DNA from 2 places in the Massilia aerilata genome. Region 2 is predicted to be linked to the other one. Evidence: predicted binding sites of a transcription regulator. Region 2 holds the regulator's gene; the other holds the start of a gene.
What was found. The regulator FliA, encoded in region 2, starts transcription of late flagellar genes. The targets are predictions, from matches to a motif close to CTAAAGTTTNNNNNNNNNNNGCCGNTA.

Region 1: the regulator FliA is predicted to act here: its motif matches at 11,448-11,474, upstream of ACFPO9_RS13365 (flagellar protein FliT).

What each region holds. Positions count from the first base shown of each region.
Region 1 covers NZ_JBHSMZ010000008.1:151,462-166,544, forward strand. The annotation lists gene ACFPO9_RS13295 (winged helix-turn-helix transcriptional regulator) at 1-14, shown strand, start outside; gene ACFPO9_RS13300 (FadR/GntR family transcriptional regulator) at 9-638, opposite strand; gene ACFPO9_RS13305 (alginate lyase family protein) at 635-1,162, opposite strand; gene ACFPO9_RS13310 (hypothetical protein) at 1,175-1,975, opposite strand; gene ACFPO9_RS13315 (hypothetical protein) at 2,099-2,338, opposite strand; gene ACFPO9_RS13320 (hypothetical protein) at 2,626-2,787, shown strand; partial or broken gene ACFPO9_RS13325 (NAD-dependent epimerase/dehydratase family protein) at 2,775-3,260, shown strand; gene ACFPO9_RS13330 (alpha/beta hydrolase family protein) at 3,285-5,537, opposite strand; gene ACFPO9_RS13335 (dihydrofolate reductase family protein) at 5,669-6,316, opposite strand; gene ACFPO9_RS13340 (VOC family protein) at 6,313-6,711, opposite strand; gene ACFPO9_RS13345 (hypothetical protein) at 6,713-7,282, opposite strand; gene ACFPO9_RS13350 (amino acid permease) at 7,279-8,673, opposite strand; gene ACFPO9_RS13355 (tetratricopeptide repeat protein) at 8,696-9,310, opposite strand; gene pdxR (MocR-like pyridoxine biosynthesis transcription factor PdxR) at 9,449-10,915, shown strand; gene ACFPO9_RS13365 (flagellar protein FliT) at 11,115-11,396, opposite strand; gene ACFPO9_RS13370 (M1 family metallopeptidase) at 11,731-14,346, shown strand; gene ACFPO9_RS13375 (M13 family metallopeptidase) at 14,394-15,083, shown strand, end outside.
Region 2 covers NZ_JBHSMZ010000004.1:143,057-158,139, reverse strand. The annotation lists gene ACFPO9_RS05385 (M35 family metalloendopeptidase) at 1-58, shown strand, start outside; gene ACFPO9_RS05380 (hypothetical protein) at 179-667, opposite strand; gene motD (flagellar motor protein MotD) at 763-1,488, opposite strand; gene ACFPO9_RS05370 (flagellar motor protein) at 1,502-2,245, opposite strand; gene ACFPO9_RS05365 (RNA polymerase sigma factor FliA) at 2,236-2,955, opposite strand; gene ACFPO9_RS05360 (MinD/ParA family ATP-binding protein) at 2,970-3,764, opposite strand; gene flhF (flagellar biosynthesis protein FlhF) at 3,757-5,244, opposite strand; gene ACFPO9_RS05350 (hypothetical protein) at 5,379-5,618, opposite strand; gene flhA (flagellar biosynthesis protein FlhA) at 5,732-7,873, opposite strand; gene flhB (flagellar biosynthesis protein FlhB) at 7,886-9,043, opposite strand; gene ACFPO9_RS05335 (hypothetical protein) at 9,315-9,647, shown strand; gene ACFPO9_RS05330 (SDR family oxidoreductase) at 9,748-10,800, opposite strand; gene ACFPO9_RS05325 (nucleotide sugar dehydrogenase) at 10,800-12,089, opposite strand; gene rfbC (dTDP-4-dehydrorhamnose 3,5-epimerase) at 12,245-12,796, opposite strand; gene rfbA (glucose-1-phosphate thymidylyltransferase RfbA) at 12,799-13,683, opposite strand; gene rfbD (dTDP-4-dehydrorhamnose reductase) at 13,676-14,581, opposite strand; gene rfbB (dTDP-glucose 4,6-dehydratase) at 14,582-15,083, opposite strand, start outside.

The DNA.
Region 1 (15,083 bases), on a different contig from region 2:
TCCACGCCTCATAAAGAAGGCTTGCGCATTCTTTCGCCGCTGTTCGACAGGTGGGTGCGCATCGCGGCGCGCGCGCTGTCGGCATCCTGGCGCGCGATGGCGTCGACGATGTCCTCGTGTTCGTGATGCATGCGCTCGAAGCTGCCGGCCGGCCGCTCGCGCAGGGACAGCAGCTTGCCGAGCTGGCCCTGGAGCTCGACGAAATAAGGATTGGCGCTGGACTCGGCGAGGATGCGGTGGAAGCGCACGTCGGCCTCCACCGTCGGCTCGCCGGCCGCCTGCGCACGGCGCATGTCCTCCAGCGCCGCGCGCAGCGCCGCCAGCTGGGCCTCGGTGCGGCGCGCGGCCGCCAGCGCCGCAGCCTCGGTTTCCATCCCCATCCGCAGTTCCAGGATCGCCAGCGCGGTCTGCTGCTGCGGTTCGAGCACGAAGGTGCCGATGCCATGGCGCGTCTCCACCAGTCCGGCCGCCTGCAGGTGCGAGATCGCCTCGCGCACCACGGAGCGGCTGACGCCAGATTCCGCCACGATCGCGGCCTCGGTCGGCAGCCGGTCGCCGGGCTTCAGCTGGCCCTGGCGGATGCGCGCCGCGATGCCTTCGACGACACCGTGGGCGAGGCTGGGACGGCCCTTGTTCATGGCGCGCTCATTTTTGCAGGATGCTCCAGCGGATTGGCGAGGCCGATGTCGCCGCCCATGCGCGGTTCCCACAGCGCGGACGGCGCCGGCGTGCCTGCGGTCGCAGTACTGGTGTGCCGGTCGTACACGATCTTCCAGCCAGGCGTGCCCTTGATGCGTTCCTGGGCGGCCCACTTGCGCGTGTAGTAGGACTGGTTGCTCGTCATCTTGCCCAGCATCGCGTTCTGCTGGGCCCAGGCGGACAGCCATTGCAGGCCGCAGCGGGCTTCGTCACGGTTCGCCGGCGCCGCCTGGAAGGCGCTGGCGCGGCGCGCGACCGCGTCGAGGAATTCGTCGACCGGTTTCGTTGCGGCGACGTTGCGCGCCTTGCGCACCGGGTCGATGATGGAATGGTTCTTGTCGCTGTAGTAGCTGTTGGCGTCGATGTCGTGGACGGCCGGCGGCGGCGCTTCGCAAGCCTGCGCCGCCTGGACGCACAGCGTCAGCAGCGTCGCCAACAGGGTGGTGCGGATCTTGTTCGGCATGGCGTCCTTCCTTCAACGATAACGCAGGGTCCACTTGATCGTCAGCGGACGCTCGAAGCGGAAGCCGGTGCTGGCGCAGCTGACGTGGCTGGCCATCGGCCCTTCCGGCGCGCGGTACGGGTCCGCGCCGTGCGTGGCCTCGACCGTGCAGGCATCCAGTCCGCTCACCTCGAAGGCGCTGACATCGCCCTGGCCGAAGCGCACGGTCTTGCCCTGCAGCGCGGGCGCCTCCGAATAGGACGCGAACTCCAGGCTGGCGCGCGCCACCTGCAGCGGCATCGCCGGCGTATAGGTGTCGGTGCGCGTGATGATACCCGGTTCGAAGCTGTAGGTGGTCTCCAGCTTGATGCGCTCGTCCTTGATTGGCCCCTTCTTGCCGAGCTTCGCCAGGGCGTCCTGGCGGTAGCTGACGCGCGCCGTGTTGCCGCGGCTGGCGCTGCGGATGTCCTTGATGTAGGAGACCGGCAGCAGCTGGCTGCCGTCAAGCAGGGTGAACTTCGGCAGCAGCTGGGCGTGTTCGGCGCCGCTGTCCGGCGTGCCGGCGATGATGCCCGATGCGAAGGGCAGCGGATTGTAGGGGCTGGTGTCGAACTGGCTGTCGCCGCCGTTGATCATCGCCAGGCTGAAGACGTGGCCCTTGTCGCGGTAGATGGCGAGTGCACGGTCATGGTCGCCGCGCGCGAACCAGGTCGTGCCGAAACGCGGGCGCGTCTTGTCCAGCCAGGCCTGCAGGTCCGCCTTCGGCTTGGCGTCCTGCATGCCATAGGCGTACCGCTTTTCCTGGGGCGTGAGCACGCCCGGGTAGCCCGACACCGACAGGATATCCAGCGCCGCGGTCTCGCCATAGGGACCGAGGCTGCGGCCCCAAGGTAAAGCCTTCGCCGGCGGTGTTGGCGAAGTTCAGTTCGACGTCGACCGACTTGCGCAGCAGGGCTTTCAGAAGCGGCCTTCTCCGGGCGTCTCATCGGAAAACCCGAACTTGCCGGAGTAGGTCGCGTAATGCGTCGTCATCTTCTCGAGCAGGACCTTGCTGGCGCTCTCGTCTTCCCGGCCGAGCAGCATGCGCAGGCGCGCCACGCTGAAGGCCACGCCATAGTAATTGGTCGGCAGCCGGATGAGGTCCCACTGCGGCGTGACGCAGGCCGCTGGCGATCTTCCCCTGCAAGAACTTGTCATTGCTCTTCAGCGCCTCCACGCCGGCGATGGCGACGTGCTCCTTTTCGGCTGCCATCTTGTCGAACAAATACTCGAGCTGGGGGCACAGCTGCTGCTTGACGATCCGATTCATCGGCGTCATGGCCAGCGGCGGGACGTAGCGCGAGGACGGCGGACGCGGCGTGTCCGCAGTTTGCGCGGCGCCGAAAGCAGGGTGGGAGAAGCGCGCTTGCGAGCAGCGCCGCCAGGATCGACTTCACGATCTTCATGTGTCTCCGATCCTCAATTAGCTTGGAGGCAGCGGGGAGATGAAGAAAAACTGGAAAGCGCGGATAGCCGTCGCGGCGGCACTGGCAGCGTTCGCGGGCGCGGCCTTTGCCGGCGGCGATGCGGATATCGCGCAGCGGGTCGAGGCGCTGCTGCTCCAGATGACGATCGAGGAAAAGGCCGGCCAGCTGAACCAATCATGAACGCCAACATCCTCGGCCTGCACCACCTGTACGAGGCGGTGCACAAGCGCGGCATCCGGCGCGTGATCTACGCCAGCTCCAGCCACGTGGTCGGCTACTACCCGACCACGCAGGTCGTCGACGCCACCGCGCCGCTGCGCCCGGACGGCATCTACGGGGTCTCGAAGTGCTTCGGCGAAGCCCTGTCGCGCTACTACTACGACCGCTTCGGCATCGAGACCGTCTGCCTGCGCATCGGCTCCTCCTTCGACGCGCCGCGCGTCGGCCATACCATCACCTACGGCGTTTCCGACAATCCGGTCAAATGGTGGGATAACCGCGAGGCGGCGCACCTGGGCTTCGTGCCGCAAAAGAGCTCGCGCGAATTTGCGGAGCGCTTTCCGCAGAGCGGGGCCTGGCCGCCGGCGGACGACATCGCGGCGACCTACCAGGGCGGGCCTTTCCTGCTGGCGGGGCCGATCTACAAGGATTGAACTTGCGGGCGCCGTCGTCAGAAGCTATTTTGCGCCGTCACCGATGTGCTGCTGAAGGAACTTCTCGACCCGTCCCCAAAAATCCACGCGCGTGCTGGCAAGGCCCCAACCGTGCCCTTCCTTTTCGTAGACAGTCATCAAATCGACGCTTTCGTAGGCCGGTACATCCGTGTATTCGTTATACGTCCTGCCTTGCTTTTGGTAGACGACCCATTCGACATTCTGGTTGGTTTGCCGGACCGGGTCATAAACGGTCACGCCTTGATAGACGGGCGCGCGTGGGCCGTTCCTGCCGTCGACCAGGCCCCCTCCGTTCCCTTCCTTGTCGTAGACGATCCATTCGACGTTCTTGTTGGTTTGCCTGACTGCCTCATACAACTGGCGGCCGTGGGAGAGCGGCACGCGCCGGTCGTCGCCGCCATAGACCAGCAGCAGCGGCTGGACGATGCGTGCGGCTTGCTTCAACGGTGAGCTTGCCGCGAACCGGGCAGCGTCCTTGACAGGATCGCCCACCAGAGCCGGGAAGCCGTAGCGCTTGTATTCATCGGACAGGTCGCTGCCGCCGATCGCGTCTCCTTTGTAAAGCAGATCGAGGTCAGTGACGCCAGCCCAGGCGATCCCGCATCGGTACAGAGCCGGATCGCGGATCAGGCCCATCAGGGCAGCATATCCACCGTAACCGCCGCCGCCGATGCAGATGCGCCGCGGATCGGCGATGTTCTCGGCAATGGCCCAGCGCGTCACATCGGCGATATCGTCTTGCATCGACAGGCCCCACTGCTTCCAGCCGGCCTGGAAGTGCGCCTGGCCAAAACCGGTGCTGCCGCGGAATTCCGGTTCCAGCACGATGTAGCCGCGCGACGCCAGGAACTGCCTCTCGCTGCTCCAGCCCCATTCCTGGCCGCGCGTCCACGGGCCTCCATGCACCAGCACGACCATCGGCAGCTTCTTGCCCTGGCTATGGTTCGGGACCGTTATCCATGTCGGAATCGGCAGTCCATCGCGCGCCTTGACCTGTTCCAGCACCTGCTCCGCCATTTGACCAGGCGCGATGGCCGGGCGGCTTTTTCCAAGGTTGGAAAGCTTCCGGGTCTCCCGGTTGAACAGCAGGAAGACAGGCGGCTCGCGGTCGGACCACGATTCCACCAGCACGAATGGCGTTTCGGAACGCGCCCCGACGCTCAAGGTGTTGACCCGGCCAGGCAGCAGCTGGTCAACGGCGTCCTGCACCTGCTTCATGGCGGGATCGAACCAGCGCGTACTTTCAGCATCGACGGTGTAGCGAACCCCAAGCAGCCTGGTGGCAGACGTGACGAGTGTGCCGTGGAAGTCGTATGCCTCCAGATCCAACAAGGGACGATCGGCCAATTTGCCTGTGACGATGTCGTAGGCGAACAAGGCGTCCTTGTCGCGCTTCTTGTGGCTGATCACATACAGCTCGCCCTCGGGCGTGAAGCCCAGCGGGGTGAACTTCAGTGTCGCCGCGCGTGCGCTGACGATCACCTTGTCGATCTTGTCGTCCGATGCGGCTGCCGGGACCGACGCGGAGTCGATGTCGGCGAAGCCCATGTTCGCCATGCTGCCCAGTTGGCGCCAGCTGCCGGTCCCGGGGTCAAGGTAATACAGCAGCTCCATGCCGTTCTCGATCGTGGTCGCCAATGCCGGTTCGCCTCTTGTGTCGAACCACCATCTGCGCGCGGGACCCGGCCCTTTCACCTCCTTGCTGAAGCCGCTCACGGTATTGACCCTGATCAGATCGACCCGTTCGCTCGAGAAATCGGGGCTGAGGACATAGACCCAATCCGAGTCCTGTGCGCCCGGCTGTCCAAGCATCAGCGTATTCGCTGGCAGCCTTTTGCGGGCGGTAGGCGATGGAGGGAGCTGGCCCATGTGGGCCAACTGGCGTTGTCCGCTGCCGTCGATATTCACGGCGAACAGGCCGGGCGCTTTGTCCACATCGCCTTGCGCTGTGCGTTTGTCGCGCGAGTTGTAGATTAATCTGCCCTTATTGACCCACTCGAAACGCCCGACATCCATGTCTGAAAATACGGCGACCACTTTCATGGACTCGTCTTCCAGGTTGACGACGCCGAGCTGGTCACGACCCTGATCGTTCTTGACCAGCATGGCCAGTCGTTTGCCGTCCGGTGAGAGCTTGGCGCCGCTCAGGTGGAGGCTGTCGAAGAATGCGGCAATGGGAATGCGCTGCTCGCCGGCGAAAGAAGCCGGCGCCGTCAACAAGGCAACACTCAGCACCAGAGCGTGACGCAGTTTCATAAGGACCTCAACCGGAGAAGGGCAGAGTCGGATATCGTCCAACCTTAGCAGAAAACGATATGTGAAAACTCACGAACTTCCACCGGTTGAACCCACCGGCAGGGCCGCTCTACGAGGATTGAGCGCCCGCCTCAGTCCTTGCGCAGCACCACGTGCGTCGCCGCTGCGGTGGGCACATGCGCGGTACAGCGGAAGCCCATGGCGTTCAGGTCCAGCCCCGCGAACAGGGATTCGCCGGACCCCAGCAGAACCGGTGAGATCGCCAGGTGCATCTCGTCGACCAATCCGGCCTGCAGGAACTCGCGCACCGTCGCCACGCCGCCGCCCAGGCGTATGTCCTTGCCCTTGGCGGCGGCGCGGGCCTGCTCGTAGGCGGACTGGATGCCGTCGGTGACGAAGTAAAAGGTGGTGCCGCCTTTCATCTCCAGCGGCGCACGCGGGTACTGGGTCAGCACGAATACCGGCACGTGGTAGGGCGGCTCATCGCCCCACCAGCCTTTCCAGCTGTCGTCCGGCCAGGGACCGCGGACCGGCCCGAACATGTTGCGGCCCAGGATCCAGGCGCCCACGTTCTCGAAGCCGCGCGCGGCAAAGTCTTCGTCCGGGCCGTCGGTTCCCTTGCCTGCGTTGCCGATCATGCTCTGGAAGGTGCGGGTGCCGCGGAACCACTGGTGCAGGCCGCCGGCGCCTTCACCCATGGGGTTCTCGAGGCTCTGGTTCGGACCGGCGCCGTAGCCGTCGAGGGAAATGGAAAAGCATCGTACTTTTAGTTCGGTCATTCTGTCTCCATGATGAAAGGCTGAAGGCCAACGATGCAGAAACCGTGGCCAAACGGATCGCTGCAAAATGCTACAGGAGGATAACCGGCCACGCGGTGTACCTGTTCGGTTTTTGCGCCGGCGCCCAGCGCCTTCGCCAGCGTCGCTTCGAAATCCTCGACGCGAAAATCGATGTGCACCGGCGTCCAGTGCCGCTCGTATCTGCGCACGTCGTCGCTGCCTTTGGCGGGATGGCTGCCCGCCGGCTTGGCGACGAGGCCGATCGTCGCTTCGCCGGCGCTTAATAAAGCATAGCCGGGATGCGGCCGGGAGGCTTCGGAAAATCCGAAGGCTTCTCCGAAGAATTTTAAACCCGCTTCGATGGAGGGCACATCGATGGAAACCGTCACTTTCATATCATTTTCCGGTAGGTGAAACATTTGTCGACGCGCGTTCGCGACGGGTGTCGATGGCGATCCAGTTGGTCTCCCAATGCTGGCCGCCGTCCTTTGAGTAGGCCTGCTCGAAGCGCCAGCGGCCCGCATCCATCGGCAGGATCAGGAAGCGCACCAGGATCGCGCGTCCGTCCAGGGTGTCCTGGCCGTAAAAGCTGCCCCGGCCGTCCTTGAAGACACCGTGCATCGGCTCCGTCATCAGGCCATTGGCCAGGTTGGCGAAATGCAGGGTCCACTGGCCGCTCGCCGGCTGGTACAGGCGCAGCGACACGCCCGCGATCCGGCCGGCACCGCCGCGCACGTCGAGTTCCACGAGGTTGGCGCGCTCGCCCATCACGGGTTTGACGACCGAGGTGCCCGCGTACTCGACCCAGTCGGTCTTGCCGCTGAGCGGCTCGCGCAGGCGTTTCAGCTGCGTGCCCCAGGCGCCGATCTCCCAGTCGAAATCGTGCTGGCCGTCGCGCGGCGCCGGTGCGCCGCCGATCGCTGCATTCGACAGCAGCAGGAGAGTCAATGCGAGAAGCTTTTTCATGCCCGGTTCAGCAGGGAGCGAGGCCGCGCATACGCAAAATACACCACCAGGCCCAGCGCCAGCCAGGCCAGGAACGCCATCCAGGTGGTCTTGCCGAGGAAGGCCATCAGCACGGCGCAAAAGGCGATCGCGAGCATGGGTACGTAGGGCACGCCGGGACAGCGGAAGGCGCGGTGCAGGTCGGGGCGTTTCTTGCGCAGCACGATGACGGCCACCGAGACCAGGCAAAAGGCCGCCAGCGTGCCCATGTTGACCAGTTCGCCGAGCACGCCGAGCGGCACCACGGCGCTCAACAGGCCGAAGATGATCCCGACGATCCAGGTGGCGAAGAAGGGCGTGCCGAAACGCGGATGGACCGTCGACAGCCTTGGCGGCAGCAGGCCGTCGCGCGACATGGCGAACAGGATGCGCGTCTGGCCATAGGCCATCACCAGGATCACGGTGGTCATGCCGAGGATGGCGCCGAGGTCGACGAAGGCCGCGAACCAGGTTTCGTGCGCATACTGCAGCGCCAGCGACACCGGGTGGTCGATGCCGAGGAACTGCGCATACGGCACGATGCCGGTCATGATGGCGGTGACGATGATGTACATGACCGTGCAGGTCGCCAGCGTGCCGATCAGGCCGATGGGCAGGTCGCGCTCCGGGCGCTTCACTTCCTCGGCGGCGGAGGTGACGGAATCGAAGCCGATGAAGGCGAAGAACATGAGCGCGGCGGCGCTCAGCGTGCCGCCGGCGCCGTGCGGCATGAAGGGATGCCAGTTGGCCGGCTGGACGTGGCGCGCGCCGACCAGGATGAACAGCAGCACGACGCCGAGCTTGATGACGACCATGATGTTGTTCACGCGCGCGGACTCGCGTACGCCCAGCGACAGCATCCCCGTCAACACCATCATGATGCAGAAGGCCGGCAGGTTGAACCAGGTGTGCTGTCCCGGCAGCGCACCGGGCGCGGCCCGCAGCGCTTCCGGCAGCATCAGGCCGAAGCTGGCCATCAGCGACTGGAAATAGCCGGACCAGCCCACCGCCACCGCGGACGTCGCCAGGCCGTATTCGAGCAGCAGGTCCCAGCCGATGATCCAGGCCACCAGCTCGCCCATCGTCACGTAACTATAGGTGTAGATCGAACCGGCGACGGGGACGGTGGACGCGAACTCCGCATAGCACAGCGCCGCCAGGCCGCAGCACACGCCGGCGATGACGAAGGACAGCGTCAGGGCGGGGCCGGCCGTGACGACGCCGGTCCCGGTCAGCACGAAGATGCCGGTGCCGATCACCGCGCCGATGCCCATCAATACCAGGTCGAAGGGACCCAGCACTTTTTTCAGGCCGCCGGGCTTGCGGCTCGTGACCATCATCTGGTCGAGATTTTTTGTTCTGAATAGGCTCATGTGCGCTCTAGGTAAAAGTGAGTCAGGATGTGCTGCTGCTCTTGTGCGGCCGGGACGGCAAGGGCATGCCCGGCTGCCAGTTGCGGGACATGCATTGCGCTTCTTCGATCTGTTCTTCCGTCATCCGGCGCGCGATGTCGGCTCGCTGCTCGCCCGCATTGCGGTGGCCCCTGGCGGCCGCCAGGTCCCATAGCATGTAAGCAAGCACCGCATCCTCGGGCAGGCCGGCCACGTGATAGCGGTACATCAGGCCGAGGGCGTACTGGGCGTCCGGATGGCCCTGGCCAGCCGCCTTGCGGAACCAGGACACGGCCAGCGCCTGGTCCTGGGGCACCGCATTGCCGGTGTAGTACATGGCGCCGACCACGTACTCGGCGGCCGGCAAACCCTGCAGCGCCGCCTTGTGGTGCCAGCGGAAGGCCTGCTTGTAGTCGCGCGGGACGCCATGGCCCATGTAGTACATCAGGCCGAGCAAATGCTCCGCATCCGCGTTGCCGGTATTGGCAAGGGGCGCGATTTCCTTCAACGCGGCTGCGTAATCCTGCTCCTTGTAGGCCAGCACGCCTTCGGCCAGGCCTGCAAGCGAAGGGGCGTGCAGGCCAAGCAGGAGCATCATTGTGGCGATCTGCTTTTTCATGGTCTTCTCACGTTTCCTGATCGACGAATGAAAAGGACCGAATTCGACATAGCCGGAAAAAGATATTTATTGGCAAACTATATGCAGTGGACTGGTACCATGTAAGGGCCACCCGGCGCCTGTTCGATAGGACTACAGATGGACTACGGCCTCCTGCTCGCGGATTTCGAGCGCCACCACGACGTGAGCGGCTGGCCGCGGCAGCGCACGGTGCACGCCTGCCTGCGCGCGGCCATCCTTGGCGGACGCCTGGCTGCCGGGCACCGCCTGCTGTCGACGCGGACCCTGGCGCGCGAGCTGGGCATTGCCCGCAACACGGTTTTGTATGCCTACGAGCAGCTGATGTCCGAAGGCTTGCTGCTGACTTCCCGGCGCGGCACCGAAGTGGCGCAAGTGGCGACCGCGCCCGAAAAGGGCGGTGGGCCGCCGGCGCCTTCCACCCTGTCGCGCCGCGCGCAGGCGCTGGCAGGCATGGCCACGCCCGGCTTCCTGAGCGGCGCCTTCGCGCTCGGCGTGCCCGCCCTCGACGCCTTTCCGATGGCGGCCTGGCGCCGCCTGCTGGACCGCGCCTGGCGCGAGACCGGGCCCTTCGAGTTCGATTACTGCGACCCGACCGGCCTGCCGGTGCTGCGCAAGGCGATCGCGGACTACCTGCAGGCCGCGCGCGGCGTGCGCTGCGACCCCGCGCAAGTGGTGGTCACCAACGGCACCCAGGCCAGCCTGGAGCTGTGCGTCCAGCTGTTCGCCGACGCCGGCGACACGGCCTGGATCGAGAGCCCCGGCTACCTGGGCGCATTGTCCGCCTTCCGCGGCGGCCAGCTGCGCACGGTCGGCATCCCGGTGGACGAGGAGGGCATCGTCCCGGCGGACGAGGACTGGCGCCGCACGCCGCCGCGCCTGATCTATGCCAGCCCCTCGCATCAGTATCCGAGCGGCGGCGTGCTGGACATGCGGCGCCGGCTCGAGCTGCTGGAAAACGCGGGCCGCGCCGGTGCGCTGATCATCGAAGACGATTACGACAGCGAGTTCCGGCATGACGGCCCGCCGCTGCCGGCGATGCAGGGCCTGGCGCCGGCCGCGCCGGTGATTTACCTGGGCACCTTCAGCAAGACCATGTTCCCGGCCATGCGCACCGGCTTCATGGTGCTGCCGGCGGGCCTGGCCGAGGCCGCGCGCCCGGCGCTGGCGCGCCTGCCCATGCACGGGCGCGTGCCCGAGCAGCGGGCGCTGGCGGCATTCTTGAACAGCGGGCAGTTCGTGCAGCACCTGCGGCGCATGCGGCGCCTGTACCGCGAGCGGCGCGACGCCTTGCTCGAGGCGCTAAGCCTGCATTTTGGCGACACCGTGCTGGTGCATGGCGCCGGCACCGGCATGCACTTGTCGCTGCGCTTTGCCGATCCGGCCTGGCGCGACGACCGCATCAGCGATGCCGCACTCGCCGCCGGCATCGCCGCGCATTGCATGACGCGGCACGAGACCGGCTTGCGCAAGACCGCGTGGAACGGTCTGCTGCTGGGCTACAGCCAGGTGCCGGCCGGGGACATCGACGCTGCAATAAGGCGCCTGGCGCGAGTCCGCAGGCAAACGTTTTCGCAGAGCGGCTGAAAGCACGGCGGCTTGCGTGCAAGATGCTTCGTCTCCTTGTGCCTCTGATTATTGAGAGAATCCTAATCACAAGAATTGGCCATTTCAACAACTTTGGGAAGTCAGGCGGGATGAGAGAAAACGTTTTGCTTGCCGGGAACGGGCAACAAAAAACCCCTGGGACGTGAGTCGCAGGGGTTGTCCGGGAGAGGTGAAACGCTTAATGGGCGCTCATCGCCCGCTCGATCTGGCCGTGCCAGGGTTCGGTGACGTCGCGCACGGCGCGGTCATTGGCCATGATCTGCTTGAGCAGGTCGATCTTGCGCAGGCGCTGGACGCCTTCCAGCGGCGGCACGCCCGATTTGGTGGCGCTCACCTGCAGGGACACCTGGGTTTCCAGCCGTGCCAAACCATCGAAGTCGCCATCCTGGGCAGCAACTGCCATCCGGCCGCTGAGGGCGGCGATATTTTCGTACATGGCGAGGACTTCGTTGGACGTCATGATGCACCAAGAGCAAGTTTTCCGGCCGAATTACCGGGTATCTAAGGTCCTTAACGGCCCTGATTTTTGAAACTTTAGGGTTGACGAAAGATTTTTTTAAAAATTTCTCGCAAACTCGAGTATTGAGATTTTGCACGTTTCTGAATTGATCCAGCGCAAAGAGCAGATGGACATAAAGCGTCCTGCTCCCCGGTTCGTGCAATCCAGCCCGGCTTTCTGCAGTCTGTCGCAAAGCTGCCATTCTTGCCCTTGGACTTGCTTATAGTGCAAGCTGGATCGGTGCGCCATAGCAGCGCCGACGAAAAACAAGATGAGAGAGAAAGGGAGACTGTCCATGAGACGATTCCAGGCGATCGGCGCTACCGCGCTCGCCCTTGCCGCCATTGGCGCCCATGCCGAGGCACCATATTCTTTTGACAAGACCCCGGGCAAGCTGCCCAAGGACGTCATCCCGGTCGAATACCAGGCCCACCTGGCGCCGGACATAGCCGCCAACACTTTCAGCGGCACGGAAACGGTCGAGATCGAAGTGCTCAAGGCTACCTCGACCATCATGCTGAACGCCGCCGCGCTGGAAATCGACAGCGCCGCGCTGTCCGGCAAGGGGATCAAGGAGCTCAAGCTGACGCCGGTGCTGGACGAGAAGCAGGAAACCCTGAGCTTTACCCTGCCGCAGCCGCTGGCGCCGGGCCGCTACCGCCTGGCGCTGGCCTTCCGCGGCAAGATCAACCGCGAAGGACGCGGCCTGTTCTATGTGAATTACCAGGCCGGGAAGGCGGACAAGAAGCTGATCGCCACCACCATGGAGCCGACCGATGCGCGGCGCATGCTGCCGACCTGGGACGAGCCGGCCTTCCGCGCCAGGTTCCGCCTGTCGGTCGACCTGCCGGCCGGCCTCAAGGCCTATTCCAACACCCCGGTCGACAAGCAGACCGGCATCGCCGGCGGCAAGCAGCGCATCAGCTTCAAGCCGACCCCGAAGATGCCGAGCTACCTGGTGGTGCTGGCCGCCGGCGAGTTCGAACGCATCAGCACCAAGCAGGACGGGGTCGAGATCGGCGTCGTCACCACCGAAGGCAAGAAGGAGAAGGGCGCGTTTGCCCTGGGCGCCAGCCGCGACCTGCTGCACTTCTATAACAATTACTTCGGCGTGCCTTACCCGCTGGCCAAGCTGGATCAGATCGCGATCCCGAACGGGTTCAATGGCGCGATGGAGAACTGGGGCGGCATCGTCTATAACGAAAACACCCTGCTCTACGATCCGAAGACCAGCCCGGAGTCTATCCGCCAGCTGACCTTCTCGGTCAATGCCCACGAGATGGCGCACCAGTGGTTCGGCAACCTGGTGACCATGGCCTGGTGGGACAACCTGTGGCTGAACGAAGGCTTCGCGTCCTGGATGGCGTCCAAGGCCACCGAGCACTTCCACCCGGAGTGGCGCCCCTACCTGGCCAACATCGGCGACCGCGAGCGCGTGATGAACCTGGACGCCCGCAAGACCACCCATCCGATCCAGACGCAGGTCGAGACCGAGGCGCAGGCCGCGGACGCCTTCGACGACATCACCTACGAAAAGGGCCAGGCCTTCCTGCGCATGCTCGAGGCCTATCTGGGCGAAGACGCCTTCCGCAAGGGCATCCGCGCCTATATGCAGAAGCACCAGTACTCGAATACCACCTCCGCCGACCTCTGGACGGCGCTCGAACGCGCCTCGGGCAAGCCGGTCGGCAAGCTGGCCTCGGACTGGACCACCCAGCCTGGTTTCCCGCTCATCAAGGTGGAGCAGGCCTGCGAGGACGGCAAGCGCAAGGTGACCCTCAGCCAGCAGCAGTTCCGCCTGGACGAGCCGGCCACGGACAATCGCCTGTGGAACGTGCCGCTGCAGGTCGGGACCGTCAACGGCAAGGCGATGACGACCCTGCTCGCCAATGCCAGTACCAGCGTGATGCTGCCCGGCTGCGAGGGCGCGCTGGTGGTCGATCCGCACAGCGTCGGCTACTTCCGCATCCAGTACGACCGCGCCACCTTCGACACCCTCGCCGGCCAGGCCGCGCGCCTGCCCGACGCCACCCGGCTCAAGCTGCTGAACGATACCTGGACCCAGGTCGCGGCCGGTCTGGTCCCGCTCGACGCCTGGCTGAAGCTGGCCGCGCAACTGCGCGACGAACCGCGCCTGGCGGTGTGGGAATCCATCATCGGCAACCTCAACTTCCTGGACAGCCTGGCGCGCGGCGAGCCGGAGCGGCCTCTGGTGCGGCGCTTCATCGCCGGCTTCGCCAGGCCGAAACTCGTGCAGCTGGGCTGGGACGAGAAGCCCGGCGAGGCCGTCGAAGACGCCCAGTTGCGCGCGCTGCTGGCCGGCGCCCTGGCCAGGTCCGGCGACGAGGAAGCGATCGCGCAGGCGCGCAGCCGCTTCCAGCGCTGGCTGGCCGACCCGGCGGCCGTTAGCCCGGCGATGATCGGCTTCGTCACCTCGGCCGCCGGCCGCTACGCCGACCAGCCGACCTTCGACGCCATCGCCCGGCGCATGCAGCAGACCCAGAACAACGAAGAGCGCTCGCGCCTGCTGGGCGCGCTGATCCAGGTGCAGGATCCGGCCCTGGCGGACAAGGTGCTGCGGATGGCGCTGTCGCCGAACACGCCGCCGACCCAGGTGGCCGGCATCGTGCAGGGCGTGGGCCGCTCCCACCTCGACCAGGCCTGGAACTTCGCCGTCGCCAACCGCGAGCAGCTGATGAAGTCCCAGGATTCGGTGGGCCGCAACCGCGCCTTCCCGGGCATCGTCGACGCCTCGTCGAGCGTCCAGGACGCCCAGCGCATGGAAGACTTCGTTCGCCAGAACTTCGAAGCCGATGCGCAGGTCGAAGCGCAACGGGTCGCCAGCGGCGTGCGCGTGCGCGCGGCCCAGAAGGCGCGCCTGCTGCCGCAAGTGCGCGAGGCGCTGAAATGAATGCCAGGTACTACAATAAGACGATCACTCACCAAGAAGGGAAATACATGAAGACAAGTTGGACTCCAGTAAAGACGGCCATCGTGCTGGCCCTGTGCGGCGCGGCCGTCGTTTCGATGCCGGGCCAGGCGCGGCAGGCCGCTGCGCCGAAGGCCGAAGCCGCCCAGGCGAATGCCGCGGTGAAGCCGGGCGACGATTTCTTCGCCTACGCCAATGGCGACTGGCTCGCGAAAACCGAGATCCCGGCCGACCGCAGCTCCTGGAGTTCGATGGGCGCGCTGGCCGAAGAGACCAACCAGCGCATCGTCAAGATGATCGAGGACCTCGCCGGCGACAAGAAGCTGAGCGGCGAAGGACGCAAGGTGTCGGACTACTTCCGTGCCTACATGAACGAATCCGCCATCGAAGGCAAGGGTGTCACGCCCCTGAAGCCGATGCTGGCGAAAATCGATGCGATCAAGGACAAGGCCGGCCTCACGCGCGCGCTGGGCGAATCGATCCGCGCCGACGTCGACCCGCTGAACAACACCGACTTCTTCACCGAGAACGTGTTCGGCCTGTGGGTCGCGCAAGGCCTGCACGACACTGGCCGCCACATGCCCTACATCCTGCAGGGCGGCCTGGGCATGCCGGACCGCGCCTACTACCTTGACAACAGCGAGCGCATGGCCGGGCTGCGCACCAAGTACCAGCAGCACATCGCGGCGATGCTGAAGATGGCCGGCTACAACGATGCC
Region 2 (15,083 bases):
AATCGATAACGCCGATTCGCATGAGTATTTTGGGGAGAATACGCCGGCGCTGCAGTAACCCCCCCCCCCCCGTCGTCCCCGCGCAGGCGGGAATAGTGCCCCCGGCACTATTCCCGCCAAGTGCGGCGAGTCGCCACGAAAGTCAACTTGGGTCCCCGCCTTTGCGGGGACGACGGTGTTAACGCTGCGTGTGACTGAACATCACCGCCTCGGTCGCAAAATCCGCCGCCGACTCGAGCTGCCGCACGTCCGACAACGCCGCCCCATCGTAGCGGATCACATAGGTATGCGTCCCCGGACTGAAGGCATAGGCCTCGGTGATGTCGATGGTATGCGTATGCGCGGAGTGCGGGGCCAGTTCGACGTAGTCGTCCAGCGTCGGCGGCCCGCGCTTGACCATGCGGCCGGTATAGGGCACCTCGGCGTCGCCGGGATGCCGGCGCAGGTCGAACAGGCGGCGCGTCAATGCCGTGTCGGCCGCGATCTCGCGCGGCAGGCCGGCCCGGCGCTCGCCGCGGTTCTCGATCCTGAAAGTCACCAGGACCTTGTCATGCCTGGCGTCGACGCTCAGGCTCGCATGCACATTCATCGGTTTTTCTCCATCGGCGCCGGCGGCCGCGGCCGTCATGGCCCATAGCGCGGCGCACAGCATCGTTCGTCTTCGCATCGACAGCTCCTGCCGGGTTGGGACGATTGTGGACCGCCATGGTGGAAATGCCAAGCGTGCGCGCCATGCGTGGGCACGGGGTGCCCACGCATGGTTTATTCGGCGAGGATGGTGACGGCGACGCGGCGGTTGCGGGCGCGGCCGATGGGGTCGTCGTTGGAGGCGATCGGCTGGTTGGCGCCGCGGCCGACCGCGGCCAGGCGGCGTTCAAGCACGCCGCTCTCGACGAACAGCCGCACCACGGTGCTGGCGCGCACCGCCGAAAGTTCCCAGTTCGAGGGGAAGGCGGTGGTGGCGATCGGGGTGGTGTCGGTGTGGCCTTCGACTTCGATGGCGTGCGTGTCGTCCTTCAGCAGGCCGGCGACGGTGCGGAGGGTTTCCTTCGCGTTGCCGACCAGGCCGGCGTCGCCTTCGTCGAACAGCACGCTGGCGTTGATCTCGACAGTGACGCCGCGCGCGTTCTGGGTAACACGCACCTTGCCGCTGTCGACCAGCGGCTTGAGGACGCTGTTCAGCTTGCGGGCCAGCAGATCCAGGCGCACGCGGTCGCGCTTGGCCTCTTCCGCGCGCTTGCGGGCGATGATGTTCGCCAGCGGCAGCGGTTCGACCTCGACCGCGGTATTGATCTTCGTGGCCGCGCCGCGCCTGCCGAAAGCGTCGCCGAGGGCATCCGACAGCACCTTGTACTTGCCGACGTTGACCACCGAAACCGCGTACATCACCACGAAGAAGGCGAACAGCAACGTGATGAAATCGGCGTAGGAGATCAGCCAGCGCTCGTGGTTCTCGTTGTCTTCGACGTAGCGTTTTCGGCGCGTCATGAGCGGCCCCGGCTCAGTACGGCGCCGTCAGGCAGGCGATGCGTTCCTCGAGCACCCGGGTGTAGTCGCCGGTGGCGATGTCGTGGAACACGTCGGTGAGGATCTCGTACTGCAGCACCTGCTCGGCGACGATACTCTTGATCTTGTTCCCGACCGGGTAGAACAGCAGGTTGGCCAGGCCCACGCCATACACCGTGGAGACGAAGGCGACCGCGATGCCGGCGCCGAGGCGCGAGGGGTCGCTCAGGTTTTCCATCACGTGGATCAGGCCCAGCACGGCGCCCAGGATCCCGACCGTCGGCGCATAACCGGCCGCCGATTCCCAGATGCGCGCCGCCTGGCGCTCGCGCATCTCATAAGTGTTGATCTCGGTGAACAGCAGGCTGCGCAGCTTGTCCGGCTGGATGCCGTCGACCACCAGGCGCAGGCCCTTCTGGATGAAGGGATCGGCCTTGGTCATGTACTGTTCCAGGGAGAGCAGGCCGTCGCGGCGCGCCGACAGGCTCCACAGATGGATTTCGCGCGCCAGCTCCTGGCGGCGGTCGGGCGGCGGGGCGAACACCCAGCGCAGCATGCGCAGGCCGCGGAGGAAGGCGGATTTTTTGGTCTGCAGCAGCACGGCGCCGAAGGTGCCGACCACCACGATCGCGAAGGCGGCCGGCTGCACCAGCGAAGAGAACTTGCCGCCGTCGAGGGTATGGCCGACCAGGATGCCGGCAATCGCCAGCACCAGCCCGAGCAGGCTGGCTATGTCCACGCAAGCTCCTTGAGATAGGTACGCATGCGGCCCACGGCCTGGCTGTGCAGCTGCGAGACGCGCGATTCCGACACGCCCATCACCGCCCCGATCTCCTTCAGGTTCAGTTCTTCCTCGTAATACAAGCCCATCAGGATCTTCTCCCTCGGCGGCAGGTTGTCGATGGCGTCGATGACGGCCTGGCGGAAGTCGGTCTCCAGCAGCGCGCGCAGCGGATCGTCGTCATCGACGGCATAGCGGTCGAGCCAGCTGTCGTTGCCGTCTTCGTCATGGAAATCTTCGTAATAGACCAACTGGTGGCCGCCGGAATCGCCCAGCATTTCCTGGTAATCGGCCAGCGAAAGCTTGAGGCTTTTCGCGATCTCGGATTCGCTGGGCGCGCGGCCGAGCTGCTGCTGCAGGGTCGCCATCGCCTGTTCCACCTTGCGCATGTTCTGGCGTGTCGAGCGCGGCAGCCAGTCGTTGCTGCGCAATTCGTCCAGCATGGCGCCGCGGATGCGCAGCACCGCATAGGTCTCGAACTGGGCGCCGTGGTTTTCTTCGTAGCGTTGAATCGCATCGAGCAGGCCGATCATGCCCGCCTGTACCAGGTCGTCGACTTCGACGGACGGCGGCAGCTTCGCCTTCATCTGGTGGGCGAGACGCTTCACCAACGGCGCATGCTCCGTCAGCAAATGATTCTTGTCCGCTTTCCCTTTAGCCGTGTACATGTTCTTTCTGTTTATTATGCTGCGCGGCTCACGCCCGTTGCAAAACGTCCGGCCAGGCGGCGGAATGCCACCGACGCGCCCGCCAGCGGGAAGGCGTCGACCACCGCACGGCCCAGGCGCGCGGCGCGCTGCAGGTACTCGTCGGCGGGCACCGAGCCCATGGAGCTAAGCGTTACTGCCAGGTAACGTGTTGCCGCAGATGACATATTATCGTATACCACCTTCGCCTCGGCTTCGGTAGCGCCGGTGACAAGGATACCGAAAGGGCGGCGCCCCAGGTGTTGCGACAGGCGCTTGACCAGCGCATAGGCGTTCGTGATGGACGTCGCGCCGGTCGAGACCTGGACCACGATCTCCGAGGATTCCATGATCGGCACCGGGAAGCCGCCCTCATCCGAAAATTCGCCGTCGACGATCACGATGCTGCCGGCCGCCTGCTTGACCAGCACGTCGAAGGCTTTCGCCAGGCGGCGCCTTTCGTCCGCGGTGCGGCCCGGGCGCATCTTCACCACCGAAAAACCCTGGGGCGCCGGATGGATCACCTGGTTCAGCGCGCACTCCTGGCGCGCCACCTCCAGCAGGCCGGGACCGCGGTCCACGCCCAGGCGCTGGGCCACGCCGTAGTCGTGCTCGCAGGCGTCGACGATCAGCACGTCATTGCCGCTCTGCGCCAGCGAGGCGCCGAGGTTCACCAGCATGGCGCCCTTGTCGTCCTGCGCGGTCGCCGAGAGGAAGGTCACGATGCGTGGCTTCGGACCCGCCAGCATCCGGCGCAGGCCTTCGGCCTGGTCGAAATCAAAACTAGCCAATGGTCACCTCGCGCAGCGAACGGTCGTTGTTCAGGTTGCCGAGGCCGGACATCATCAGCGGCAGGTCGGCGTCGGAAAATTGCGCGGCAGCGTCTTTTTTGGTGCGAAAGGCACGGTCGACCAGCATGGCGCGATCGGCCAGGTGCAGGTCTTCCGGCACGCGCTGGCCATTCGAAATGTAATGCAGGTTCAGTTTCTGGCGTATGATCACGTCCAGCACGTTGCCGATCGACGCGGCTTCGTCCATCTTGGTCATGATGCAACCGGCCAGGCCGGTGCCCTGGTAGGCGCGCACCACTTCGTTCAGGGTCTCGTTGGTCGAGGTGGCGTTCAGGCACAGCAGGCGCTGCACGTTGGCGCCCGATTCCGTCAGCATGGCCACCTGTTCCGTCACCATCTGGTCGCGCTGCGACATGCCGATGGTGTCGATCAGCACGGTGTGCTTGTTGCGCAGTTCTTTCAGTGCGATCCGCAGGTCGGCCTCGTCCTTCACAGAGTGCACCATCACGCCCAGGATCTTGCCGTAGATGCGCAGCTGCTCATGGCCGCCGATACGGTAGGCGTCGGTAGTGATCAGGGCCAGCTTTTCCGGGCCGTGGCGCATCACGCAGCGCGCGGCCAGCTTGGCGGTGGTGGTGGTCTTGCCGACGCCGGTCGGGCCGACCAGGGCGAACACGCCGCCGCGGTCGAGGATCGCGTCCTCATCCGACATCGAGGTGATGTTGCGTGCCAGGACCGTCTTGATCCAGCGGAGGGATTCGGCGGCATCCTTGCCGGCCGGGAGCTTGTCGATCAGGTAGCGCGACAGGCTGGCCGAAAAACCGGCCGCCAGCATCTCGCGCAGCACGACGGCCTTCTGCGGCTCGCGCTGCTGGGTGCTGCCCCAGGACAGCTCGGACAGCTGGGTTTCCATCATGCCGCGCATGGCGCGCAGCTCGCTCATCATGCCCTGCATCTCGGCGGCGGCCGCGTTGGCAGCGGACTCCTTGGCCTGGGCGATGGCGGCCGACATCATGGCGGTCATTGCGGCCATGTCGAAACTTGGTGCTTCCGGCTGCGGTGCGCGGCGGTTGACATAGGTTTGCGGGGCCGGCGCCGGTTCTTCGAAATCCTGGAAGGACGGCATGGCCGGGCGGCTTGCCGGTGCGCGCATTGCCGGCTCCGCCTGAATGTTGCTGAAGCTGCGGGCTGCCGGCGCGTCGTAGGGACGCGGTGCGCCCGCTTCGTGCAGCGCGCGCGCGGCCGGGGCTGCAGCTTGCGGGAGATCGTCCATGTGGTGCAAATGGGGGCGCGGGGCCGCCATGTCCGACTCCGGCGAAGGCGAAGCCAGCGAGGCGACGTCGTCGTTGTCCAGCGCCAGGATCTCGACCACGCCATCCACCGGGCGGTTCGACAGGATGACCGCGTCCGGTCCCAGGGCATCGCGCACCTTGCGCAGGGCCTCACGGGAAGTCGGGGCTGTAAATTTCTTCACGTTCATCGTCGGTCTCCGCTCATGCAGGCAGGTGTTACAGGTTAATCGTCTATAACAGGATTATTGACGATGCCGCCAGGAAACCATCGGAGGAAAAGGATGGGGAAACAGGGCTAATTCCAGCAAACCCAGGGGAGGCCTTACTTGCGCCGCAGACTCCGCCGCGGGCCATGTTGGGACAGCACACGCGCTGCAAGCTCGTCGCTGACGCCGCTGCGGCGCAAGAACAAAGCCGCGTCATGAAGCTCCAGCACGTTCCGGATGCCGATAGCATGGGTAACCAGATCGGCCTGGACAGCGTCCCGCCGACGCTCGACGCCACCCGGGCGGCGCTGGTCGGCGGCTGCAATCAAGTTGGCGGTCCATTTGTCGGCAGTCATTTCGCCACGGTACCGCCGCCCAAAGGCCCGTCTGGTGATCTTTCTCAACGGTGTTGCGGCTGCATGCGGACCGCTTGCATATCGTGGGCATGGGGTGCCCACCCTACTGGTATTTACGCCGCGCCTACCAGGCTGGTCACCCGGATTGTCTTGGTTTCCGGAATCTCCGAATGCGACAACACCTTCAACTGCGGCAGCGCCCGGCGCAGGAAACGCGACAGCAGCGTCCGCAGCGGCCCCGGCACCAGCAGCACCGGCGTGAAGCCCATCGCCTCCTGCTGCTGGGCCGCGTTGGCGGCCTGCTGGACGATGGTGTCGGCCAGGCCCGGCTCGATGCCGGTGCCGTCGCCGCCGGCATTCAGGGCCTGGACCAGCAGGCGCTCGAGGCGGTTATCCAGGGTCATCACCGACAGCTCGTTGGTGCCCGGGAACAGCTGCTGGACGATGGCGCGGCCCAGTGCGATACGCACCAGCGCGGTCAGGTCGTTCGGATCGGCGGTCGAGCCGGCATGTTCCGACAGCGATTCGATGATGGTGCGCATGTCGCGGATATGCACGCCTTCCTGCAGCAGGTTCTGCAGCACCTTCTGCAAGGTCGACAGCGACACGACCTTCGGCACCAGGTCCTCGACCAGCTTGGGCGCATCTTTTGCCAAATGGTCAAGAAGTGCCTGCACTTCCATGCGGCCCAGCAGTTCCGATGCATGGGTGGTGATCAGGTGGTTCAGGTGGGTGGCGATGACGGTGCCGGCGTCGACCACGGTATAGCCCATGCTCTGCGCCTCGTCCTTCAGGCCGGCGTCGATCCAGACCGCCGGCAGGCCGAAGGCCGGATCGGTGGTCGGCTGGCCCGGCAGCGTGCCGCTGGCCATGCCTGGATTGATCGCCAGGAACTGGCCGTTCATCGCCTCGCCGCTGCCCACTTCCACGCCTTTCAGCGAGATGCGGTAGGCCGAGGGCTTCAGCTCCAGGTTGTCGCGGATGTGTACCGGCGGCGCCAGGAAGCCGACTTCCTGCGCGAACTTCTTGCGGATGCCTTTGATGCGCTTGAGCAGCTCGCCGGCCTGGCCCTTGTCGACCAGCGGAATCAGGCGGTAACCCACTTCCAGGCCCAGGGTGTCGACCGGCATGACATCCTGCCAGGTTGCCTCTTCCTGCTCGGCCGGCGCGGCGGCACTCGCGCCGCCTGCGCCAGCCGCGGCGCCCGCCGCACCGCCCTGCCCCGCTGCACTGGCCGCACCCGGCGACCCTGCCGCCAGCGCGTTCTTCTGGCGCTTTTCCACCAGGTAGCCAACGCCGAACAGGGCGCTGCCCAGCAGCAGGAACACCAGGTTCGGCATGCCCGGGATCATGCCCATGCCGCCGATGATGCCGCCGGTGATGTACATGACGATCGGACGGCCGAACAGCTGGCCGACGACCTGGTCGCCGACGTCCTGATCGCTGGCCACGCGCGAGACGACCATACCGGCCGCGATCGAGATGATCAGCGAGGGGATCTGCGCGACCAGGCCGTCACCGATGGCCAGCAGGGTGTAGTTCTTGATCGCGTCGGCGAAGGACATGTCGTGCTGGAGCATGCCGACGATCAGGCCGCCGATCACGTTGATCAGGGTCACCAGGATGCCGGCGATCGCGTCGCCGTGCACGTACTTCGAGGCACCGTCCATCGAACCGTAGAACTCGGCTTCCATCGCCACGTCCGAGCGGCGCTGCTTGGCTTCCGCTTCGCCGATCAGGCCGGCGTTCAGGTCGGCGTCGATCGCCATCTGCTTGCCCGGCATTGCGTCCAGTGCAAAGCGCGCGCCCACTTCGGCGATACGGCCGGCGCCCTTGGTGACGACCATGAAGTTGATGATGGTGAGGATGATGAACACCACCAGGCCGACCGTGTAGTTGCCGCCGATGAGGAAGTGGCCGAAGGCTTCGATCACCTTGCCGGCCGCCGCGCCGCCGGTGTGGCCCTCGGTCAGCACCACGCGGGTCGAGGCCACGTTCAGCGCCAGGCGCAGCAGGGTCGTCACCAGCAGCACCGCCGGGAAGGCCATGAAGTCGAGCGGCTTGACCGTGTACAGGGCGGTCAGCAGCACGATGACCGACATCGCGATGTTAAAGCTGAAGAACAGGTCGAGTGCGAACGCCGGCAGCGGCAGGATCATCATCGACAGCAGCAGGATGATGAGGATAGGCGCCGCCAGCGCGTTGCCGCGTCCCAGGATCGCCTTGGCCCATGCCGGCAGTGTGAAACCGTTCATTGCTTTATTCCTTTAATGCTTTTGCTGCGACGCCGGATTGAAGGGATCCATCTCCGGCGGCACCGCCAGCTTGCTCGGGCGATCCGGATAATGGTCGCTGGTGCCCTTGGTGTAGGCGCGCAGCTGGTAGACATAGGCCAGCACTTCGGCCACCGCCGAGTACAGGGCTTCCGGGATCTCGTCGTCGATGTCGGTGTGCTTGTACAGCGCACGGGCCAGGGCCGGAGCTTCGAGCAGCGCGACCTTGTTCTCTTTCGCGATCTCGCGGATCTTCGCCGCGACTTCGTCGGTACCCTTGGCCACCACGCGCGGCGCGCCGCGGCCGTTCTCGGCATACTTCAGCGCCACCGCGAAGTGGGTCGGGTTGGTCACGACCACGTCCGCGGTCGGGACGTTGCTCATCATGCGCTTGCGCGCCATCTCGCGCTGCAGCTGGCGGATCTTGCCCTTGATCTGCGGGTTGCCGTCCGATTCCTTGGATTCCTGGATCACTTCCTGGCGCGTCATCTTCAGTTTGTTGGCGTAGTGCCAGATCTGGTACGGACCGTCCAGCAGGGCAATCGCGCCGAGCGCGCCGACCATGGTCAGGAATGCCTTGGCCAGCAGGCCGCCAAGGTGCGGCATGGCGGCGCCGAGCGGCTCGACCGCCAGGCCGATCACGGCATCCTTCTGGCTCATCACCACATACCAGGCGACCGCCCCCACCAGCAGGGTCTTGGCGACCGCCTTGAGCAGCTCGACCAGGGCATTGGTCGACACCATGTTGCCAAGGCCGTTCATCGGGTTCAGCTTGCCGAAATTCGGCATGAAGGACTTGGCGCTGAAATTCCAGCCACCGATCAGCAAGGGCGAGACCACGGCGACCAGCATGATGGCGATCGCCAGCGGCAGGCAAACCAGCATGACGCCGGCAACGTCCGCGATGACGCGCTCGATCAGGAGACTCGGGTTGGTGATCTGTTCACGGTCGAGCGACAAGCCGCGCTGGAGCGTGGTGGAAAGCTTGTCGACCACGCCGCCGCCCAGCATCCACAGGCTGGCGCCAGCGGTCATCAGGACGGTGAAGGTCGCAACTTCGCGCGAACGGGGGATGTCGCCGTTTTCGCGTGCCTGTTTCAGGCGTTTGGGTGACGCTGGTTCTGTCTTTTCCGCGTTGCTGCTTTCCGCCATGTCCTGTTCCCGCTTCCGCTCCGGTTGGGCCGGCTGCGCCACCGGCTTGGATTCAGGATGGGATTATTCCAGATGTTGCCGTGGGGCCATAGAGCGAACAGGTGGGGAAACGGGTGTCTTTTCCGTTCTGGTACTCGCTGCCCCGTGGAAAAAACCTCACACTTTCAGGGTGGACTAGCAGATTGATAAGACTACAGTGAATCGAAGCAACATTTCATTGTTATAATCAGTTAGCAAGCATTTGCTGCCCCCTATTGACTAAAGGAACATTATGAAAAAGATCATCGCAACTGCCGCTATCCTGAGCATGATGTCGGCACCGGTGCTGGCACAAACGACCGCGGGCGCCGCCACCAATGCTGGCAACGCAGGCGCTGCTGCCGGCCAGACCGCTGGTGCTGCCGGTACCGGCGCAACCGCAGGCACCGGCGCTGCCGCCGGTACGGCTGCCGGTACGGCTGCCGGCGCGGCCGGCTCGGCCGGTTTCCTGGGCGGTGCCGCCATTGCCGGCGTGTCCGTCGGTACCGTGGTTGCCGTCGGTGCCGCCGTTGCTGCCGTAGCCGTTGCCGCTTCGGACAACAACTCGACCACCACCCACCACTAATCGCTTGCGGAGGGCTTTGCGCCTTCCTCCAGCCGGCACGATGCAATACGGCCGCGGCATTTCTGGCGCGGCCGTATTTATTTCTGCTCTACACCCTGGATCAGTCCGGCACGACTGCGTTCTGCTGTCGCGAAAAATCGCTGACGTACCAGTTCATGGCCTCCTCGAGGCTGTCGGCGATACGGTGCGTCGGGGCATAGCCCAATAGCGCCGCCGCCTTCGAAATATCGGCCTGCGAATGGCGTACATCGCCGGCCCGGAAATCGACATACTGTGGCACATGGCTGTCCACATGGGCAAAACGCTGCGCCAGCTCGGCGCGCATCATCCGGTACAAGGCATTGAGCGTGGTGCGGTCGCCAAGCGCCACGTTGTACACCTGGTTGGCGGCTTCCGGCGCTGCCAGCGCCGCCAGCAGGTTGGCCTGGACCACGTTGGCCACATAGCAGAAATCGCGGCTGGTCTCGCCGTCGCCGTTGATGCGCAGCTCGTCGTTGCGGATCAGCGCCGCCACCCATTTCGGGATCACGGCGGCGTAGGCGCCGTGCGGATCCTGGCGCGGACCGAACACGTTGAAGTAGCGCAGGCCGATCGATTCCATGCCATAGGTGCGGCCGAACACCTCGGCGTACAGCTCGTTGACATACTTGGTCACGGCATACGGCGAGAGCGGCTTGCCGATCCGGTCCTCGACCTTCGGCAGGCCCGGATGGTCGCCATAGGTCGAGCTGGAGGCGGCGTAGACGAAGCGTTTTACCCTGGCGTCGCGCGCAGCCACCAGCATGTTCAGGAAACCGGTGATATTCGTTTCGTTGGTCAGCTGCGGATTCGCGATCGAGCGCGGCACCGAGCCCAGTGCGGCCTGGTGCAGGACGAAGTCGACGCTCTCGCAGGCGCGCGCGCAGTCGTCGGGCGAACGGATATCGGCGTTCAGGAAAGTAAAGTTGGCATAGGCCGCCTCGCCGACCAGTTCGCGAACCTGGTCGAGATTGTGCCGGTGACCGGTCGCGAAATTATCGAGGCCAGTGACGCGCTGGTTCAGCTTGAGCAGGGCTTCCACCAGGTTCGAGCCGATGAAGCCGGCCGCGCCAGTCACCAGCCAGTGGTAGCTGTGCTGGCGCAGGTGTTGTTGAAGATCCTGAAATTTGCCCATTACAGCCTCCAGACGCAATAGCCGGCGTCGCTGATCGCCTTCGGATCGAATTGCGACTTGACGTCGATGAAGCAGCCCTTGTCGTTCAGCTTGGACTGGAAATCGCACAGCGAATGGGCCAGCACTTCCTTGTGAGGAACGGCCACGACCAGGGCGTCGGCTTTCGGCAGGTCTTCCCAGCTTTCCAGCTTGATGCCGTATTCGTGCCGGGCTTCCTCGGCTTCGGCAACCGGGTCATACACATGCACCTCGCAGCCATAGGACTGCAGCTCGTGCACGATGTCGGCGACTTTCGAGTTGCGCAGGTCCGGGCAGTTTTCCTTGAAGGTCAGGCCGATCACGTTGACCTTCGAGCCCTTCACGTGGAAGCCCGAGGAAATCATCGACTTGACGGTCTTTTCGGCCACGAACTTGGCCATGCCGTCGTTGATGCGGCGGCCCGCCAGGATCACCTGCGGGTGGTAGCCGACCATCTCGGCCTTGTGGGTCAGATAGTACGGGTCGACGCCGATGCAGTGGCCGCCCACAAGGCCCGGGCGGAAGGGCAGGAAATTCCACTTGGTGCCGGCAGCCTTCAGGACTTCCAGCGTGTCGATGCCGACCTTGTCGAAGATAATGGCCAGTTCGTTCATCAGGGCGATGTTCAGGTCGCGCTGGGTATTTTCGATCACCTTGGCGGCTTCGGCCACCTTGATGCTGGAGGCGCGGTACACGCCGGCGGTCACCACCGATTCGTACAGCTTGGCGACGCGGTCCAGGGTCTCTGCATCGTCACCGGACACCACTTTCAGGATGGTGGTCAGCGTGTGTTCCTTGTCGCCCGGGTTGATACGCTCCGGGGAGAAGCCGACGTGGAAATCTTCCTTCCACTTCAGGCCGGATTCCTTTTCCATGATCGGAATGCAGACTTCCTCGGTCGCGCCCGGATAGACGGTCGACTCGAACACGACGATGGCGCCGCGCTTCATGTGCTTGCCGACGGTCTTGCTGGCGCCGGCCAGCGGGGTGAAGTCAGGATTGTGGGCGATATCGACCGGGGTCGGGACGGCCACCACGATGTAGTCGGCCTGTGCCAGTGCGGATGGGTCGGTGGTGACTTCCAGGTGCTGTGCCGCCTTCATCTGTTCGGCCGACAATTCACCGGTAGGATCGACGAACTTTTTATAACTCTCGACCTTGGATGCCGACAGATCGAAGCCAATCGTCCGGGATTTCTTGCCAAATTCGACGGCCAGGGGCAAGCCAACATAACCCAAGCCAACTACTGCGATAACACTACCTGCATTCATGATACATCCTTGACCGACCTGCGAAAACCTTCGATTGTACCAAAACTAGTTTCCTCACTTAAACAAAAAGGCTGACGCCTTGGTGCTCTTTCGAGGCCTAAGTGCAACACAAATCAATCCTGCCGGCTCGGTGACGTTTCCTTGCCCAAGAGCTGTCAGTCGAACAATTCCGCCCCGCTGAGCAGCTTGGCTGCCGCATCCTTCGCAGCCAGCCGGGGTTCGCCATCCAGGGGCCAGGCGATGCCGACGGCCGGGTCCTTCCACAGCAAGCTGCGTTCATGCTCCGGATACCAGTAATCGGTGGTCTTGTAGAGCATTTCGGCCGTGTCGCTCAGGGCCAGGAAACCATGGGCGAAGCCGGGCGGCACCCACAGTTGCCGACGGTTGTCGGCGCTGAGCAGCACCCCGGCCCAGCGCCCGAAGCTGGGCGACGACTTGCGCAGGTCGACCACGACATCGAACACGCTCCCCTGCACCGCCCTCAGCAGCTTGCCCTGGGGATGATGGATCTGGTAATGCAGCCCGCGCAACACGCCCTTTTCCGACAGGCTGTGGTTATCCTGGACGAACTCGACCTCGATGCCGGTCGACTCGCGAAAATCGCGGGCGTTATAACTTTCGAAGAAATAACCACGATCGTCGCTGAAGACTTTCGGCTCCAGCAGCAGTACATCGGGAATCGCGGTGGGGATGAGCGTAAACGGCATGGTCAGGAGGATTTCAGCAATTTCAGCAGGTAGTCGCCATAACTGTTGCTGGATAAAGGCGAGGCCAGCTTTTCGAGGTCGGCGGCGCTGATCCAGCCCTGGCGATAAGCGATTTCTTCCGGACAGGACACCTGCAAGCCCTGGCGCTTCTGCAGCGTGGCGATGAAGCTGGACGCCTCCAGCAGGCTGTCGTGGGTGCCGGTATCCAGCCAGGCCAGGCCACGCCCCATGACTTCGACCTTCAGTTGGTCCTGCGCGAGATAGGTCCGGATAAGGTCCGTGATTTCCAGTTCACCGCGCGCGGACGGCATGATGCCGGCGGCAATATCGCAGACCTTGTTGTCGCAGAAATATAGCCCGGTCAGCGCATAGTTGGACTTTGGCGCCCGGGGCTTTTCCTCGATGCTTGCCACGCGCCCCATGCCGTCGAATTCGATCACGCCGTAGCGTTCCGGATCCTGCACGTGGTAGGCGAACACGGTCGCGCCGTCGACGCGTGCATTCGCGCGCTTCAGGTGGGCCGCCAGGTCGTGTCCATAGAAAATATTATCGCCAAGGATGAGCACGCAGGGATCCTTGCCGATGAAATCGCGTCCGATAACGAAGGCCTGTGTCAGGCCGTCCGGCGATGCTTGCACGGCATACTCGATATGCATGCCCCATTGGCTGCCGTCGGCGAGCAGGCTGGCGAAACGCGGCAGGTCGTGCGGCGTGCTGATCAGGAGAACATCACGGATCCCGCTCAGCATCAGTGTGCTGAGGGGATAGTAGACCATGGGTTTGTCGTAGACCGGCATCAGCTGCTTGCTGACCGCCTGCGTGGCCGGATATAGCCGGGTGCCGTAGCCACCGGCCAGGATAATGCCCTTGCGTTTGGTATCAAGCATCGATGTCTTTCTGGATTATTTGCTGCAGCACCTGACGCACACCATCTTGCCATGGCGGCAAGCGCAGCCCGAAGGCATGCCGGAAACGGCCGGTATCGAGGCGCGAGTTGGCCGGGCGCTTTGCCGCCGTCGGATACGCCGCAGTGTGCACCGGCAGCACATCTTCCGGCCCGGCCCGGAGCGGCATACCTGCCTCCCGCGCAGCACCGAGCACGAAGCGGGCATAGTCGTACCAGCTGGTTTCACCCGATGCCGCCACATGGTAAATCCCATAAGGAAAGGCCTGCCCGCCTTCGCGCGCATGTTGCCGCACCAGATGGGCAGTGAGGTCGGCCAGCAAGCCGGCCGAGGTGGGCGCGCCGCATTGGTCGTCGACGACCCGCAACTGTCCACGCTCGGCGGCCAGGCGCAGCATGGTCTTCGCAAAATTGCCGCCTTGGGCGCCCAGCACCCAGCTGGTGCGCATGATCAGGTGGCGCGGGCAAGCCTCGGCGAGCGCCAGTTCGCCGGCATGTTTGCTGCGGCCGTAGACGTTCTGCGGCGCGGGACTATCGGCTTCCGTGTAGGGCGCCTGCCCGCTGCCGTCGAACACGTAATCGGTCGAATAGTGGACCACCAGCGCACCGAGGCGCGCGGCTTCCTCGCCCAGCACGCCCGGCGCCCGCGCATTCACGGCAAAGGCGGTATCACGGTCGGACTCGGCCCGGTCGACGGCGGTATACGCGGCCGGGTTGACGATGACATCCGGCGCATAACTGCGCACCAGCGCGCGCAAAGCATCGGCGTCGGCCAGGTCGCAGTTCGCGCGGCCGACCGCCAGCACCTCGCCCAGCGGCGCCAGCGCCCGTGCCAACTCGAACCCCAGCTGGCCGTCCTTGCCCGTCAACAGAATCTTCATCTACGCTCCGTACTGCTTGCCGACCCACTCGCGATAGGCGCCGCTGGTCACATTCTCCACCCAGTCCGGGTGGTCGAGATACCAGCGCACCGTCTTGCGGAGTCCGCTTTCGAAGGTCTCCGCCGGCCTCCAGCCCAGCTCGCGCCCGATCTTGCCCGCATCGACTGCATAGCGGCGGTCGTGGCCCGGACGGTCGGCCACGAAGGCGATCTGGGTCCGGTAGGATCGTCCGTCGGGGCGCGGGCGCAAGGCATCGAGAATATCGCAGAGCGTGGTTACGACCTCGAGATTCGTCTTTTCGTTGCAGCCGCCGACGTTGTAAACCTCGCCCAACCGCCCCGCTTCCAGCACGCGCCGGATGGCCGCGCAGTGGTCCCCCACGTACAGCCAGTCGCGCCGCTGCCGGCCATCGCCGTAGAGCGGCAGCGGCTTGCCGGCCAGCGCATTGTGGATGCACAGCGGGATCAGCTTTTCCGGAAAGTGCCAGGGCCCATAATTGTTC